Regions from separate parts of the Microbacterium sp. A8/3-1 genome, predicted to be linked through region 1. Evidence: predicted binding sites of a transcription regulator. Region 1 holds the regulator's gene; each other region holds the start of a gene.
What was found. Region 1 encodes LexA, which represses DNA repair genes until DNA is damaged. Its sites were predicted from a motif close to TCGAACANNTGTTCGA; they were not measured.
Positions count from the first base shown of each region.

Region 2: the regulator LexA is predicted to act here: its motif matches at 1,617-1,632, upstream of ABS642_RS12005 (Rv2578c family radical SAM protein).
Region 3: the regulator LexA is predicted to act here: its motif matches at 2,277-2,292, upstream of recA (recombinase RecA).

Region 1 is NZ_CP158357.1:216,734-222,297, forward strand. Features, by position in the region: gene smpB (SsrA-binding protein SmpB) at 15-491, shown strand; gene ABS642_RS01125 (prolyl oligopeptidase family serine peptidase) at 518-2,383, opposite strand; gene lexA (transcriptional repressor LexA) at 2,525-3,211, opposite strand; gene ABS642_RS01135 (LysM peptidoglycan-binding domain-containing protein) at 3,500-3,880, shown strand; gene ABS642_RS01140 (histidinol-phosphate transaminase) at 3,916-5,001, shown strand; gene hisB (imidazoleglycerol-phosphate dehydratase HisB) at 4,998-5,564, shown strand, end outside.
Region 2 is NZ_CP158357.1:2,449,738-2,455,301, forward strand. Features, by position in the region: gene ABS642_RS11995 (acyl-CoA dehydrogenase family protein) at 1-420, opposite strand, end outside; gene ABS642_RS12000 (M15 family metallopeptidase) at 572-1,504, opposite strand; gene ABS642_RS12005 (Rv2578c family radical SAM protein) at 1,640-2,758, shown strand; gene ABS642_RS12010 (YaeQ family protein) at 2,796-3,335, shown strand; gene ABS642_RS12015 (DEAD/DEAH box helicase) at 3,538-5,564, opposite strand, start outside.
Region 3 is NZ_CP158357.1:1,044,843-1,050,406, forward strand. Features, by position in the region: gene miaB (tRNA (N6-isopentenyl adenosine(37)-C2)-methylthiotransferase MiaB) at 1-70, opposite strand, end outside; gene ABS642_RS05290 (regulatory protein RecX) at 118-1,026, opposite strand; gene recA (recombinase RecA) at 1,026-2,081, opposite strand; gene ABS642_RS05300 (DUF3046 domain-containing protein) at 2,349-2,573, opposite strand; gene ABS642_RS05305 (helix-turn-helix transcriptional regulator) at 2,597-2,905, opposite strand; gene ABS642_RS05310 (nicotinamide-nucleotide amidohydrolase family protein) at 3,047-3,535, opposite strand; gene pgsA (CDP-diacylglycerol--glycerol-3-phosphate 3-phosphatidyltransferase) at 3,532-4,107, opposite strand; gene ABS642_RS05320 (DNA translocase FtsK) at 4,107-5,564, opposite strand, start outside.

The DNA of each region.
Region 1 (5,564 bases):
AGAGCAGGAGCATCATGCCCAGGGAACGCGGGGAGAAGGTCGTCGCGACCAATCGTCGCGCACGTCACGACTACAACATCGAGAAGTCGTACGAGGCGGGAATGGTGCTCACCGGCACCGAGGTCAAGTCGCTGCGCCAGGGGCGCGCCAACCTCAGTGACGGCTACGCGTTCGTGAAGGGCAACGAGGTGTTCCTCGACTCCGTGCACATCCCGGAGTACTCGCAGGGGCACTGGACCAACCACTCCGCGAAGCGCATCCGCAAGCTGCTGCTGCATCGCGCGGAGATCGAGAAGATCGCCCACGCCGTCTCGGCCGGCGGCTACACGCTGATCCCGCTGAAGCTCTACTTCTCCGACGGTCGCGCCAAGGTCGAGATCGCTCTCGCCAAGGGCAAGCGCGAGTTCGACAAGCGGCAGACCCTGCGCGAGCGTCAGGACACGCGCGAGGCCGACCGGGCCATGCGTCTGCGCAACCGCGTCGGCGAGTAGTCGCGCGCCTCAGACGGCCCCGCGCTTCAGAGGCTCGGGGTGAAGGCGAACACCCGCCCGAGGAACGCCAGTTCGCGTTCCAGCGCGTTCACGATGGTCGTCCCGCTGCGGAACCCGTGCCCTTCGCCGGGATAGACGACGTATTCGTGATCGATGCCGTTGGCGGCGAGTGCGTCGCGGATCGCTTCCGACTGCGCGGGCGGCACCACGCGGTCGTCTCCGCCCTGCATCAGCAGCACGGGAACGTCGATGCGTTCCGCGTGTGTGAGGGGTGAACGCTCGATGTAGAGACCTTCGGCCTCCGGAAGCGGGCCGACGAGTCCGGTGATGTAGTGCTCCTCGAAGCCGTGCGAGTGCTCCGCGAGCATCCGGAGGTCCGCGACGCCGTAGCGGCTGATCCCGGCGGCGAACGTGCCCCCGCGCACCAGCGCCGAGAGGACGGTCCAGCCCCCTGCCGAGCTTCCACGGATCGCGATGCGCGAGGGATCCGCGAGACCCGCGTCCGCGAGGCCCCGCGCCGCGGCGATCACGTCGTCGACGTCGACGACGCCCCACTGCCCGTGCAGGCGGTCGCGGTAGGCGCGACCGTAGCCGGTGGAGCCTCCGTAGTTGACGTCGAGCACGCCGATGCCGCGGCTCGTGTAGAAGGCGATCGCGGCGGACGCGGCGCCGGTGACGTGCGCCGTCGGACCCCCGTGCACGAAGACCACGTACGGAGGCAGCTCTCCCGCCGGCGCCGCGGCCTCGGGGTTGGCCGGCGCGTATGCGAACGCGTGTACGGGGCCATGGGATCCCGCCACGAGGATCGGTGCGGCCGGCGGCATCCAGGCCGTGTCGACCGGTTCTCCGCCCGTGACGGCGACCGTCTCGCCGGAGTCCAGGTCGACGCACCAGACGCCGGGCGTCGTCGTCGAGCTGTTGCCGGAGAGCAGCACGCGCGAGCCGGACACGTCGTCGACGCTCACGTGGCCGTCGCAGGGGACATCGAGTGTGCGGGTGGTGCCGTCAGCGGCGATCTCGACGACCTCATCGCGGCCGTTCGTACGCACGGCGACGATGCGGCCGTCATCGAGGGGCTGGTACCAGCGGTTGCCGAGCACCCAGAGGCCGTAGCCGGTGTCGGCGTCGCTCGAAGTGATCGCCTCCGGAGTGTTCACACGCGCCAGCGGGTCCAGGGACAGACGCTGCAACTGCCAGCGGCCGGTCGGGTCGTCGGCGTAGAGCAGCTCGGTGTCGCTCACCCATTCGGGCTGGAGGGCGGCGGTGGTCGAGACCGATGCGAACGACTGGTTCCCGATCGTCGTGACCGAAAGGAGTGCACTCTCCCACGGCATCCGCACCCCGCTCCACTCGACCCACGCGATCCGTGCCCCATCGGGGGAGAGAGCGGGATGCGCGAAGAACGCACTGCCCTGCACCAGGACGCCGATCGCCGTCGGATCGTCTGCCGCAGACCCGTCCGTCGGGATCTCCACGATCCCGCGGATCTGCGGATCTCCGCGAAGGTCCTCCCGCACGGCGAGAAGGCGCCCCTGCTGCAGGCTGAGCCCACCGTGCGATGACCCCGCGGCGGTGAGCGGCATCGGAGATGCACCAGGCGCGAGCCGGTAGACGCGCTGGTCGCCCGCGTCGACGAAGTACAGCGTGCCATCGGCATCCGCCGTCCAGGCCCCGCCCCCGTACTCGTGCACGCGCGACCGCGCACTCCACGGCGCGGGGAGGATCACCGCGCCGTTCGAGCTGCGGACGGTCACGCGCCCTCCCTCGGCAGGGACCGACTCGCCCCACCAGATCTCCGAGCCGACGAACCGTGCGCCGTCGATGCGAGGAGCGGATCCCGCGACGGATGCGGCGGAGAAGGGGGAAGGCCAGGAACCGTACGGTGACGACATGTTTCGAGCCTAGGCGGCATGCGCTGCGGCGCGTGAGCTGTGCATGTCCGGGCACGCTGTGAAAGCGAAAGCCGCCCTCCTGAACGTCCAGGAGGGCGGCTTTCGTGGTCGTGATCGACGGATGCCGGTCGACCATGCCGGTCAGACCGCGCGGAGCACCGCCACGACCTTGCCGAGCACGGTGGCCTCGTCGCCGAGGATGGGCTCGAACGCGGAGTTGCGGGGGAGCAGCCAGGTGTGCCCGTCGCGGCGGCGGAAGGTCTTCACCGTCGCCTCGTCGTCGAGCATGGCGGCGACGATCTCGCCGTTCTCCGCGCTGTTCTGCGAGCGGATGACGACCCAGTCGCCGTCGCAGATCGCCGCATCGATCATCGACTCGCCCGAGACCTTGAGCATGAAGAGGTCGCCCTTGCCCACCAGCTGGCGGGGGAGAGGGAAGATCTCCTCGACCTGCTGCTCCGCGGTGATGGGTACGCCCGCCGCGATCCGGCCGACGAGGGGGACGAGTGCGGCATCGCCGACCGGTGTGGCCACGTCTGCCGGGTTCTCGCCGCTCGTGCCGGGAAGGTCGATCAGCACCTCCATCGCGCGGGTCTTGCCCGGGTCGCGGCGGAGGTAGCCGCTCAGCTCGAGCTGACCGAGCTGGTGGGTCACGCTCGAGAGCGACTTGAGCCCGACCGCGTCGCCGATCTCGCGCATGCTCGGCGGGTAGCCGTGGTGGGCGATGGAGGTCTGGATGACCTCGAGGATCGCCATCTGCTTCGGGCTGAGGCTCTTCCGACGGCGCGTCCGAGGAGCCTCCTGCTCCGGGGCTGAGTTCTCGCTCATGATGCTCCTTCAGTACGCGATCCGACGTTCCTCTTCGAATGTCGGAGGCCCGTGGTGGGGTGTTCTTATCGAAACCGTATCCGAGTATCGGGCCGATCTGGAAGATCTGTTCGAGCGTGTCGGAAGATTCGGGGATCCGATTTCGAAGAACAGTTGACAGATGTTCGAACTCGAAGATATCTTCGGAACGTAGCTTCGCATTCACGGCTCCCGGCCGAGATGCGAATGCGAACGCTACGCCAACTTCACCGCCGGCCCAGCCGACGGGGACTGGGTAAGGAGCCCGACATGAGCAGCATCAGCATCAGCACCGCAGCGGTCATCCCGGCACGTCCGGCGACGCGGTCGCGGTTGCGACTGACCGCTCGTGGCCGTGGCGTCCTGCTGGCCGTCGCCGCGGTTCCGCTCGCGATCGGCATCGCGGTCGCAGCGATCAGCGGTGGCAGCGCCATCGCCGCGAGCGACGACACCGCAGGCAGCTTCAGCACGGCCGACTTCCAGACGGTGACGGTCCTCCCGGGCGACACGCTCTGGTCGATCGCGAACACGGTCGCCCCGACCGCCGACCCGCGAGACGTGATCGGCGAGATCAGCCGGCTCAACATGCTGCGCGGTGGAGCACTGCAGATCGGCCAGGAGCTCGCGATCCCGGCGCAGTACGCGGACTGACGTCACGCGGTGGGCACGCGGCCTAGCATGGAAGGGTGACTTCCTCACTCGACGCCCTCCCGCTCCGTGATGATCTGCGCGGGCTCACCCCGTACGGTGCGCCGCAGGCACCACTCCCGATCGCGCTGAACGTCAACGAGAACACGCATCCGGTTCCCGACGCTGTCGCGAGCGACATCCTCGACGACATCGCCGTCGCGCTCCGCGATGTGAACCGGTACCCGGATCGCGAGTTCACGACACTGCGAGAGGGATTCGCGGATTACCTCGGCCACGGTCTCATGCCGGATCAGATCTGGGCGGGCAACGGCTCCAACGAGGTCCTCCAGCACATCCTCCAGGCCTTCGGCGGCCCCGGACGCACGGCGTTCAGCTTCGCCCCGACGTACTCGATGTACCCGCTCATCTCGCAGGGCACGGGTGCGCGCTGGATCGCCGGCACGCGCCAGCCGGACTACACGATCACGCCCGACGAGGCGGCGGAGCAGGTCCGCGCGGTTGATCCCGACGTGATCCTGCTGTGCTCGCCGAACAACCCGACGGGCACCCCGCTCGGACTCGACGTGATCGAAGCGGTGTACGAAGAGGCACGCGGCATCGTCGTCGTGGACGAGGCCTATCAGGAGTTCGCGCCGCGCGACGCGGCATCCGCTCTGACCCTGCTCGAGGGGCGTCCGCGCCTCGCCGTCTCGCGAACGATGAGCAAGGCGTTCGCGTTCGCCGGCGCCCGCGTGGGGTACCTCGCAGCGGATCCGGCCTTCATCGACGCGCTGCGCCTCGTGCGGCTGCCGTATCACCTCAGCGCCCTCACCCAGGCGGCCGCGGTCGCGGCACTGCGCAACTCCGACGTCATGCTCGGCATGGTCGAGGAGATCATCGAGCAGCGCGACCGCATCTCGGCGACGCTCGAGGCTCTGGGCTACACGCCTCACGAGTCCTGGTCGAACTTCGTGCTCTTCGGCGGCGTCGCCGACCCTCGTGCGACGTGGCAGCAGCTCTACGATCGGGGCGTGCTCATCCGCGACGTCGGCATTCCCGGCCACCTCCGCGTGACGGCCGGCACGGAGGCCGAGACGACCGCGTTCCTCGACGCCCTCGCCTCGATAGGATCGGCTTCATGAGCACTCTCGCCCAGAACCCGCGCACCGCGAGCCGTGTGCGCAGCACGTCGGAGTCCACCGTCGAGCTCGAACTGAACCTCGACGGCACCGGTGCATCGCGCATCGACACCTCCGTGCCGTTCTTCGACCACATGCTCACCGCCTTCGCGAAGCACTCGCTGACCGACCTCACGGTCCGCGCATCGGGCGACACGAACATCGACGCGCACCACACCGTCGAAGACGTCTCCATCGTGCTCGGCCAGGCCATCCTGCAGGCACTCGGCGACAAGTCCGGCATCTCCCGCTACGGCGATGCGCTGGTCCCGCTCGATGAGGCTCTCGCGCAGGCCGTCGTCGACATCTCCGGACGCCCGTACCTCGTGCACGAGGGGGAGCCGGCAGGGTTCGAGCACCACCTCATCGGCGGGCACTTCACGGGATCGCTCGTGCGCCACGTGTTCGAGGCGATCGCCTTTAACGCCGCCCTGACGGTGCACGTCCGCGTGCTCGGAGGTCGCGACCCCCACCACATCGCCGAGGCGGAGTTCAAGGCCTTCGCCCGCGCGTTCCGGCAGGCCAAG
Region 2 (5,564 bases), 2.2 Mb from region 1:
ACGGAGGTCGGATCCGGCACCGGGTTCGGTCATGGCGAGAGCGCCGACGACCTCACCGGTGGCCATGCGGGGCAGCCACTTCTCCTTCTGCTCCTGCGTGCCCATGTGCACGAGGTACGGCACGGCCAGGTCGTCCTGGATGCCGAACGCGCCGGCGAGCGAACCCGCACCGGCCGCGATGACCTCTTCGTTCACGACGGCACGGAAGCGGTAGTCCTGCAGCATCCCGGCGCCGCCGAACTCCTCGGGAACCGACAGGCCGATGATCCCAGCCTCGCCCGCGGCGAGCATCGTGGCCCGGTCGACCTCGCCGTCGGCGTTCCACTTCTCGATCGTCTCGTTGGTGACGTAGCGCTTGACGAAATCCTTGACGAGGTCGCGGAATGCCTCGTGATCCTCTTCGTAGATGTCGCGTTCCATGCGATCCTCCTGAACGTGTCGTGCCTCATTGCTCCGGCGATTCTATGTCCGGATGCCGACGCACAGCAGGTCATTGTGAGAATGCATCCCACAGAAGGTGACACTGGGTACCGCGCTTGTGGGATGCCGCAAACCCGGCAGTCCGGCCGGGTCAGTAGGCGTAGTCGGGCGCCGCGGGCAGCCCGAAGAACTCCTCGAGCGTGTGGAATCCGCCCGCGTGATAGGCGGCAGCGATGTCGACGCCGACATAGCGCAGGTGCCACGGCTCGGGCGAATATCCGGTCACCGGGGTGCCGACGCCCTCGTAGCGGACGATGAACCCGTACTCCCAGGCGTGCGCAGCGACCCAGTCGCTCTGCGCCGTGGCGCCGAAGTCGTCGAGCCCTCCGCAGCCCCCTCCGCACGCGACCACGTCGAGCGCGAGCCCCGTCTGGTGCTCGCTGTGGCCGGGCCTGGCCGAACCGGCATCCGCCCCCTCCTGCCCCTCGGCGCGGACATGCGAATCGTACGTCGACACCTGCAGGCTGTAGGACCGGTAGCCGTTGTTCGCCCCGATGACCCCGATGCCGGCTGCCGAGGCCGCATCGGCCATCTGGCCGACAGCGACCGCGACGTCCGAGCGCACGAGCCCGGAGAGCGTCGTCATCTGCAGGGGCACCGAGTCCAGCGACGCAGGCTCGAACTCGATCGGATCCAGCGGGCGGGTCTTGTTGACGACCACCCAGAGCCGCGACGGATCGCTGAGCGAGATGCACGGCGCGTTCCCCGCGACGACAGCAGCCCGGAAGTTCTCGCCCCCGCCGAAGCCGGCGATCGTCGCCGCATCGTCGCCGCTCGCCAGCGACTCCAGCACCGAGGGCTCGGCGCACGGATCGGCCGCGATGGTCGCCCCCACCTTCACCGTCGGCACCTGCACCACCGCGACCGGCTCCGGCATCGACGCGGGCTCGACCGACGTGTCCATCGGTGCGGACGCGATCGAGAACAGCATCCCGATCGCGGTCACGGCGACACCGATGGGCAGTGCGGGACCGCGGATCGGGGAGCGCGGAGCCGCGTGCTGGGCGTGCGGCGAGGAAAGCATCGCTCCCATTCTCCCCCGACACGGCCATCACGCGAGTACGGGTTGCGACATATCGACCTTCAAGCCATCCGCGGATCATGGCACATTACTTCGAATCTCGCTTGCGTTAACTTCGTTCACATGTTCGAATGAAGCATGCGATGGCAGGGTCAGAAGCTCGGAGAGACGGATGCCGCGGCACTCCCCGGTCTCGAAGACCGGTCGAGCGTGCTGCGGTCGGTGACGACCCCCGAGTTCGCCGGCATGACGTTCCACGAGGTGCTCTCGAAGTCCGCGTTGAACCATGTTCCGGGCGCTTCGAGGATGCCGTTCGCGTGGACGATCAATCCGTACCGTGGATGCAGTCATGCCTGCGTCTACTGCTTCGCCCGCGGAACACACGAGTATCTCGACCTCGACGGGGGCGCCGACTTCGACTCGCAGATCGTCGTCAAGGTGAACGTCGTCGAGGTGCTCGAGAAAGAGCTGCGCAAGGGCAGCTGGCAGCACGAGACCGTCGCGCTCGGGACCAACACCGACCCGTACCAGCGGGCCGAGGGGCGCTACAAGCTGATGCCGGGGATCATCGAGACGCTCGCGGCGTCCGGCACACCGATGTCGATCCTCACCAAGGGCACGCTGATCCGGCGGGACATCCCGCTGCTCGTGAAGGCTGCCGAGCGCGTGCCCGTCGACGTGCAGATGTCGATCGCCATGTACGACGACGACCTGCAGAAGGCGATCGAACCCGGAGCCCCGACGACCCAGGCTCGGCTCGACACCGTGCGGGCGCTGGCGGATGCCGGGTTCCGAGTGACCGTGTTCCTGATGCCGATCATGCCCCACATGACCGACTCGGTCGCCGCCATCGACGACGCGCTGGCCCGCATCAAGACCGCCGGAGCCCGCAGCGTGATCTACGGCGCGCTGCACCTCCGCGCGGGAGTGAAGCCGTGGTTCTTCCAGTGGCTCGGCGAGGCGCGCCCCGACCTCGTCTCGTCGTACCGCGGGCTGTACCCCGGCGTCTCCGCCGAGGCCCCGAAGGGCTACCGGCAATGGCTCGCCAAGCGTGCGCGTCCGCTGATCCACATGCATGGCCTCGACGGCCGACACGAAGACGACTATCCGCAGCGCGGAATCCGTCCGGGGCAGGGTCACGTCGAGTCGATCTGGCGCCAGGGTGGCGATCAGAGCGCCGGCTCCTCGAGCACGGCCGTCACGTTCCGGACGACGAGGTCGGGCGCGGCATCCCCCGCGCAGCCGATGCTGTTCTGACCGGTCGCGCCGCCGCAGCCGCGTAGGCTCGGTGGTTATGGCTACCGGCTCCACGATGCACACGTTCGACGTCCAACTGGCCGACACCGATCGGGGCGTCTACGAGGACTACGCGTTGCGCGTCGCCCGGCATCCGTCCGAGACGGACGCCTACATGGTCACCCGCGTCCTGGCCCACGGCCTCGAGCACGCGGAGGGGATCGCCTTCGGCGACGGCATCTCGTCGACCGAGGAGCCCGCGGTGATCGTGCGTGACATGACCGGGGCGATCATGGCGTGGATCGAGATCGGGGCGCCCGATGCCGAGCGTCTGCACTACGGCAGCCGCCTCGCCGAGCGCACCGTCGTCTACACGCACCGTGACCCCGCGAAGGTCATGGCGCCGTGGGCGGGGAAGAAGATCCACCGGTCCGACGCCATCCGTGTCTACAGCTTCGACCCTGGCTTCATCGACGCCGCGGCGGCGCTGATCGAGCGACGCAACACCATGACCCTCACGGTCACGGAGCAGGTGCTCTACCTGGACCTCAACGGCACCAGCCTGACCTCGAGCATCCACGAGCACGAGCTCGCCTAGGTCGCGCATCACGACGGCATCCGACCCGGACCCGACACCCGCGACCCGCACAACTTCGGAGTCCCGCGACGACACACCGCCGGTTCGACTCCGACGCAGGCGCGTCGCGGGACAACCTCCGAAGTTGTGCCGCAGGAGCCCCGCACGCGCGAGAGGGCCCCGCCCCCGCCGAAGCGGTGACGGGGCCTCTCGAACAAGCGGGTCAGCTCGTGAGAGCCGCAGCGGTCGGCATGCGACCGGTGATCTCCTCGATGATGTCGTCGTCGAGACGCGCGTTCTCGAACGGCGCGTCGATCTCGGCCCGGTCGAGCAGCTCGGTCATGCGACGCTGACGCTGGCGCGTGATGAGCGTGACGACACGACCCGAGCGGCCGGCGCGACCGGTGCGGCCGGAGCGGTGCAGGTACGTCTTGTACTCGTCGGGAGCGTCGGCCTGGACGACCAGGTCGATGTCATCCACGTGGATGCCGCGGGCCGCGACATCCGTCGCCACCAGCACATTCACGCGACCCGAGGTCAGGCGCTCCAGGTTGCGGGTGCGCTTGGCCTGGTTCAGGTCGCCGTGCAGCGAGACCGCCGGGATGCCGGCATCGTCGAACTGCTCGGCGAGCATGTCGGCGTAGGCACGGGTGCGGGCGAAGACGAGGGTCTTGCCTGCGCGGTCGACGAGCGAGGTGAGGATGTCGGCCTTGTCGCGGTGCTCGATGACGAGCACGCGGTGCTCGATCGTGCTGGACCCCTGGTCCTCACCGGCGACCTCGAAGACGGCCGGATCGATCAGGAACTCGTCGACGAGGGCCGCGACCTCACGGTCGAGCGTCGCCGAGAAGAGCAGCTTCTGGCTGCCCTCGGCCGTGTGACGCAGGATGCGCTGCACGGGCTCGACGAACCCGAGCTCGCACATGTGGTCGGCCTCGTCGAGAACCGCGATGCGGCAGTCGGAGAGGTCGAGCTTGCCCTGGTTGATGAGGTCCTCGACGCGACCGGGGGTGCCGATCACGATGTCCACGCCCTTCTTGAGCGCACCGACCTGACGGCCCTGCGGGACGCCACCGTAGATCTGGGTGGTGAACAGGCCGACGCTGCGGGCGATCGGCTGGATCGTGCGGTCGATCTGCAGCGCGAGCTCGCGCGTCGGAGCGAGGATGATCGCGCGCGGCGACCGGCCGAACTCACGACGCTTGCCGGCCTGCGACTTCAGCACGTTCTCGACGAGCGGGGCACCGAAGGCGATGGTCTTGCCGGAGCCCGTGCGACCACGAGCGAGGACGTCGCGTCCTTCGAGAACGGCGGGGATGCTCGCCGCCTGGATGGCGAACGGCGACGCCGCTCCCAGACCTGCCAGCGTCTCGACGATGTTCGAGCCCAGCCCGAGGTCGCTGAAGCTCACGCCGTCGACCTCGACAGCCTCGACGGACTTCGCCTCGAGGCGCTCGTGAACGACGTCGGCGCCCGGCTCGAACTTCGCAGCCGCGGGTGCGGGACGGCTCGTCGCGTTCCAGTCGTTGCGGCTCGGACGCTCGTTGCGGCTCGGACGCCCGCGGGTGTCCGAGGTCAGCGGACGCACGCGCTCGGTGCGGTACGCGCCGCCGGTCGACGGACGGGTCCGCTCGCCACCGCGGGAATCGCGCGCGTCGCGGTCGTACCGCGGGCGCTCGGTGCGGTCGGACGAGGTGCGGTCGTCACGGCGGGGACGATCGTCGCGCGGTGCATCGAACGAACGCTGCGTGCGATCGCGGTCGAAAGCGCGGCGCGCGCGATCGGCATCGTACGAGCGCTCCGGGCGCTCGGCGCCTCCGCGGTTCGGGCGGTCGTAGCCGCGACCCTGGGGCGCAGCTCCGCGATCGTCACGACGCGGACGCTCGTCACGATCGAAGCGCTGGCCACCGCGCTCATCGCGGTAGCTGCCGGGACCGGTGGGACGCTGGCCGCGGCGGTCGTCGCGAACCGGGCGGCCGCCGTCACGGTGGTCGTTGTCGCGGAAGCCCTGACGCTGGGTGCCTGCGCCACGGTCGTCACGACGCGGACGCTCGTCACGATCGAAGCGCTGGCCACCGCGCTCATCGCGGTAGGTGCCGGGACCGGTGGGGCGACGCTCGTCGCCGCGGTGGTGCGGGGCCTCACGGCGACCCGACTCGGCGCGGTTGCGGATGCTGCGGGCCTCGTCGCGCCCGGCGCGCTCCTGCGCGTTCCAGCGCTGCTTCGGAGCGCCGGTCTCGGCCTCAGCCG
Region 3 (5,564 bases), 830 kb from region 1:
GTCGGCCGTCGACATCGATGGCCGCCGACGACGCGCTGATGATCGTCGGTTCGCTGCGCGGGATAGTCATGATCCTCCCATTGTACGAGCGGATCACAGCCCGAGGAGCGACGCGGCTCAGTCTGAATCCACGAAGCGGACACCCGACGATGAGCCACCGGACGAGACCTCGCGCAGCGCTGTCTTCGCTGCGTTCATCGCCACCGCGCCGTTGTATCCGCGGCGCGAAAGCTGGCCGACGAGGCGACGCACGGCCGTGTCGTTGTCGAGTCTGGCCATCGACCGGGCCTTGCTGCGGGCGTACTCGAGAGCGCGCTCGGAATCGTCGTCGGGCAGTTCGTCGAGGGCCGCGTCGATCACGTCACGCGGAAGACCGCGCTGCGACAGGGCCCGAGACAGCGCGACTCTCCCCTGCCCCTTCCGCTCGACTCCGGACGTGACGAGCAGACCGGCGAGGACGGCATCGTCAAGATATCGTCGCCGGGTGAAGTCGTCGATCACATCGTCGATCTGACCTGCTTCGAGGCCGTGTCCGCGGAGAACCAGCCGGGCCTCAGAGATGGAGAGCGACTTGGCTCGAAGTTTACGGAGCAGCGATTCCTCGGCGGTGGCGCGGATCTCGTCAGGTGACTGCACGGGCTCCGAGCCGTCGTCGTCCAGTGCGGCCTGAAGATCGCGCAGGGCGCGAAGCTTCGGTGCAGATTTCTCCGCCGGCGACTTCTCCGCCGGCGACTTCTCCGGTCCTGCAGCCTTCGCCGCCGCTGCCCCTCGCGCCGGGTGGCGGTCACTCGGCGTGCCGATCTCTCGCGCGTCGCCGATGGGCGTCGGCTCAGACGGACCGTCCCACGTCGAACGCCACAGTCCGGAATCGCCGGTACGGCGTGGCACGACCGCTTCAGCTGTGCCTGCATCAGCCGCAGACGACGACTTCGACGCAGGCGCGTTCTCGGAGCCGGCGGTCTTCTTGCCGAAGAGAGGGATGATGGGGGCGATCCGCTCGGAATCGCCCCCACGTGTGTCACTCATCAGGCCGGACGACGCTCGGCGAGCTCGTCAGCAGCCACGGGAGCCTCGGGTGCGACGTGCCCGCCGATGCCGAGCTTCTGCTTGATCTGCGTCTCGATCGCCAGAGCGACGTCGGGGTTGTTGAGCAGGAAGGTGCGGGCGTTCTCCTTGCCCTGGCCCAGCTGGTCACCGTCGTAGGTGTACCAGGAGCCCGACTTCTTCACGATCCCGTGCTCGACGCCGAAGTCGATCAGGCTGCCTTCGCGCGAGATGCCGACACCGTAGAGGATGTCGAACTCTGCCTGCTTGAAGGGCGGCGCCATCTTGTTCTTGACGACCTTGACCCTGGTGCGGTTACCGACCGCATCCGTGCCGTCCTTCAGCGTTTCGATTCGGCGGATGTCGAGTCGCACCGATGCGTAGAACTTCAGGGCCTTACCGCCGGCCGTGGTCTCGGGAGAGCCGAAGAAGACACCGATCTTCTCGCGCAGCTGGTTGATGAAGATCATCGTGGTGTTCGTCTGATTGAGACCACCGGTGAGCTTTCGCAGAGCCTGCGACATCAGTCGCGCCTGCAGACCCACGTGCGAGTCGCCCATCTCGCCCTCGATCTCGGCACGGGGCACGAGAGCCGCCACCGAGTCGATGACGATGAGGTCGATCGCACCGGAGCGCACGAGCATGTCGGCGATCTCGAGTGCCTGCTCACCCGTGTCGGGCTGCGAGACGAGGAGCGCATCGATGTCGACGCCGAGCTTGGCCGCGTAGTCGGGGTCGAGCGCGTGCTCGGCATCGATGAATGCGGCGATGCCGCCGGCACGCTGCGCGTTCGCGATCGCGTGGAGGGTCAGCGTCGTCTTACCGGAGGACTCCGGTCCGTAGATCTCTACGATGCGACCACGCGGAAGACCTCCGACGCCGAGAGCGACGTCGAGGGCGATGGAGCCGGTCGGGATGACGGCCACAGGGGCGCGATCATCGCTTCCCAGGCGCATGACCGAGCCCTTGCCGAACTGGCGGTCGATCTGGGCGAGTGCTGTCTCGAGGGACTTCTCGCGGTCGGCGGGTGATGGCATGGTCTGCTCCTTCTGTTCGCGTGGTGCCGCCTGTAGGCTGCCGCGGCACTCCCGACTGGGAGTAGCTCTCCGACAAGGCGTATGGCTCTGGGCCTGTTCCTCACCGTAGAAGGAGCCTCCGACATTGCGTCGGAGTATCCGGGAACCGTGTGGAACGAAACTCAGAGACCACTTGTGCAGAAGACTACGCCCGCTTCGAACAGATCTTCGACGACACGCCGCGATCGGCGTGTCGGATACCGCACGACTCGAACGTGACGCGAGACGTCAGCGACGCCGAGGTTCCTGACGGCCGACGCCGTGTCGCCGGTTCTCCGGCACGTCCATCTCCGCGCAGAGCGCGAGCCAGATGTCGCGGGGCGGTGCACCGTCGGCGAGAGCCTCGACGGCGGTCCGGTTGCCGAGCGCACCGAGAACGAGATCGTTCACCAACGACGAGGCACGGGCCTGGAACTCCGTCTCGACGGCACGAAGGAACTCGCTACGACGCATCCTGTCTCCGGGCCGGCAGACGGTCAGTGCAGGGAGAGCTCGGGCTCGATCGACGCCACGAGGTCATCGGGGACGACATCCGGGAACACCTGGATGCCCTCGAGCACGGAGATGCGATCGCCGACCTCGCGCATGATCGTCGAGATGGGTACGTCGAGCGCATCGGCGACGGAGGCGAGGATCTCGCTCGACGCCTCTTTCTGACCCCGCTCGACCTCACTGAGGTATCCGAGCGCGACAGAAGCCTTGCTTGCGACCTGCCGGAGGGTGCGCCCCTTCTGCAGGCGGAAGTCCCTCAGCACATCGCCGATTTCCTGTCGTACAAGAATCATCGGAACCTCCTCCCCGTTATATTCACCGAGTTCCCCCTCGATGAGACAGCCAGTCTAGTCCCCTTGGCTTGCACAGAATCTACCCCTGCACTCTGTGGTTTCAATGTGAGCACATCGGAGACAACCGCAGAATGCGCGCCACTATTCCTGCAGCATCTCGAGCAGGAATCCGAGCGCGTCGGAGACGGAATGCGCACGGATCGCGGCGCGGTCGCCATCGAGGTGCAGCTCCCGCGTCTGCGTGGCGAAGGGCGTGACGACTCCGATGTGCACGGTCCCGACCGGTTGGCCGTCCGGTGAATCCGGGCCGGCGATCCCCGTCGTCGATATCCCGACGTCGGCCGCACGCCCACCGACGCCGACGACACGTCGCACCCCTTCCGCCATCTGCCGTGCGACCTCCGGATGCACGGGCCCATGCTCGGCCAGTGTTCCCGAGTCCACGCCGAGGACGGTGTGCTTGACCGGGGTCGCGTAGGCGACCACTCCCCCGAGCAGGACCGCGGATGCGCCGGGTATCGACACCAGCTCCGCACAGAGCGCTCCGCCGGTGAGGGACTCCGCCACACCCAGCGTCCATCCGCGACGCTCCAGTGCGGACAGCACCTCGGCCACCGGGGAAGCGCTCACGACTTCTGCCGCGACCCTCTGACCTGAGCGACGATGTAGTCGATGCCGCTCGCCACGGTGAGCACCAGCACGATGATCATGAGCAGGAAGGTGATGAGAGTCCAGGGGCCGAGGCCGATGACGACATGGAGGGGAAGCAGCGCCCAGCCCAGAGCCACGCCCTGGAAAGCGGTCTTGATCTTGCCCATCCAGGCGGCGGCGACCACATGCTCGCTGGCCACCATGAGCCGATGGACGGTGATTCCCCACTCGCGGATCAGGATGATGACGACGATCCACCAGTCGACCTCGCCGAGGATCGCGAGCCCGATGAATCCGGCACCCGTCAGCATCTTGTCGGCGATCGGATCCCACAGCTTGCCGAAATCGCTGACGATGTCGTACTTGCGGGCGAGATAGCCGTCGACCCAGTCCGTGGAGATGCCCACGATGAACAGGATCGCGGCGATCCAGCGCAGCGTCGGCTCCGGAATCCCGTAGGTGCCGCCGAGCAGGAGCAGGATGAAGAAGACGACGGCGAGCGGGATGCGCGCGATCGTGATCGCGTTGGGCAACTGCCGTGGAATGGCCATCAGTCGCGACCCGTCAGGCCCCAGGCGTCTTCATCGCCCTCGGCCTCCACGACCGGCAACCCGCTGAACTGCGCCTCGACCGGATCGTGCGAGGGAGCAGCAGAGGCCGCCGACGTCACGGAAGGCGCAGAGGGTGCAGACGGCGCGGCAGGAGCATCCTCGCCGCGGAGCTTGGCCATCACCTGGGGAAGCTGTTCGGCGGTCGCGAGCACGTCGCGCGCCTTCGATCCCTCCGACGGGCCGACGATCTCGCGCGACTCCAGCAGGTCCATCAGACGACCGGCCTTCGCGAATCCGACACGCAGCTTGCGCTGCAGCATCGACGTCGAGCCGAACTGGGACGACACGATGAGCTCGGCGGCCGCGAGCAGCAGCTCGAGGTCGTCGCCGATGTCTTCGTCGACCTCTTTCTTCTTGGTCGGCTCGAGCGCCTCCTGCACGTCGGGACGGTAGTCCGGGCGCGCCTGGCGGGTGACGTGCTTGACGACCGCGTCGATCTCCTTCTCATCGACCCAGGCGCCCTGCAGACGGAACGGCTTCGAGGAGCCCATCGGCGAGAACAGGGCGTCGCCCTGACCGATGAGCTTGTCGGCTCCCGGGCTGTCGAGGATCACGCGGCTGTCGGTCACGCTGGTGACGGCGAAGGCGAGGCGCGACGGGACGTTCGCCTTGATCAGGCCGGTCACGACGTCGACGCTGGGTCGCTGCGTGGCGAGGACCAGGTGGATGCCGGAGGCGCGGGCGAGCTGGGTGATGCGCACGATCGAGTCCTCGACGTCGCGCGGGGCGACCATCATGAGGTCCGCCAGCTCGTCGACGACGACCAGGAGGTACGGGTACGGCTTGAGCACGCGCTCGCTCCCGACCGGCAGCTCGACCTCCCCGGCGCGCACGGCGCGGTTGAAGTCGTCGATGTGGCGGTAGCCGAACGACGCGAGGTCGTCGTACCGCATGTCCATCTCCTTCACGACCCACTGCAGCGCCTCGGCCGCCTTCTTCGGGTTCGTGATGATGGGGGTGATCAGGTGCGGGACGCCCGCGTAGCTGGTGAGCTCCACGCGCTTCGGGTCGATCAGGACCATCCGCACGTCGGCGGGCCGCGCCCGCATCAGCAGGCTCGTGATCATGGAGTTCACGAAGCTGGACTTACCGGAACCGGTCGAACCGGCGACGAGGAGGTGCGGCATCTTCGCGAGGTTGGCGATCACGATGTTGCCGCCGACGTCCTTGCCGACGCCGATGGTCATCGGGTGCGTGCTCTTCTGGGCGGCGGGAGAGCGCAGGACGTCTCCGAGCGCCACCATCTCCTTGTCGGCGTTGGGGATCTCGATGCCGATGGCGCTCTTTCCCGGAATGGGCGAGAGGATGCGGACATCGTTCGATGCGACGGCATAGGCGAAGTTGTTGCTGAGCTGCAGGATCTTCTCGACCTTGACGCCGTGGCCGACCTCGACCTC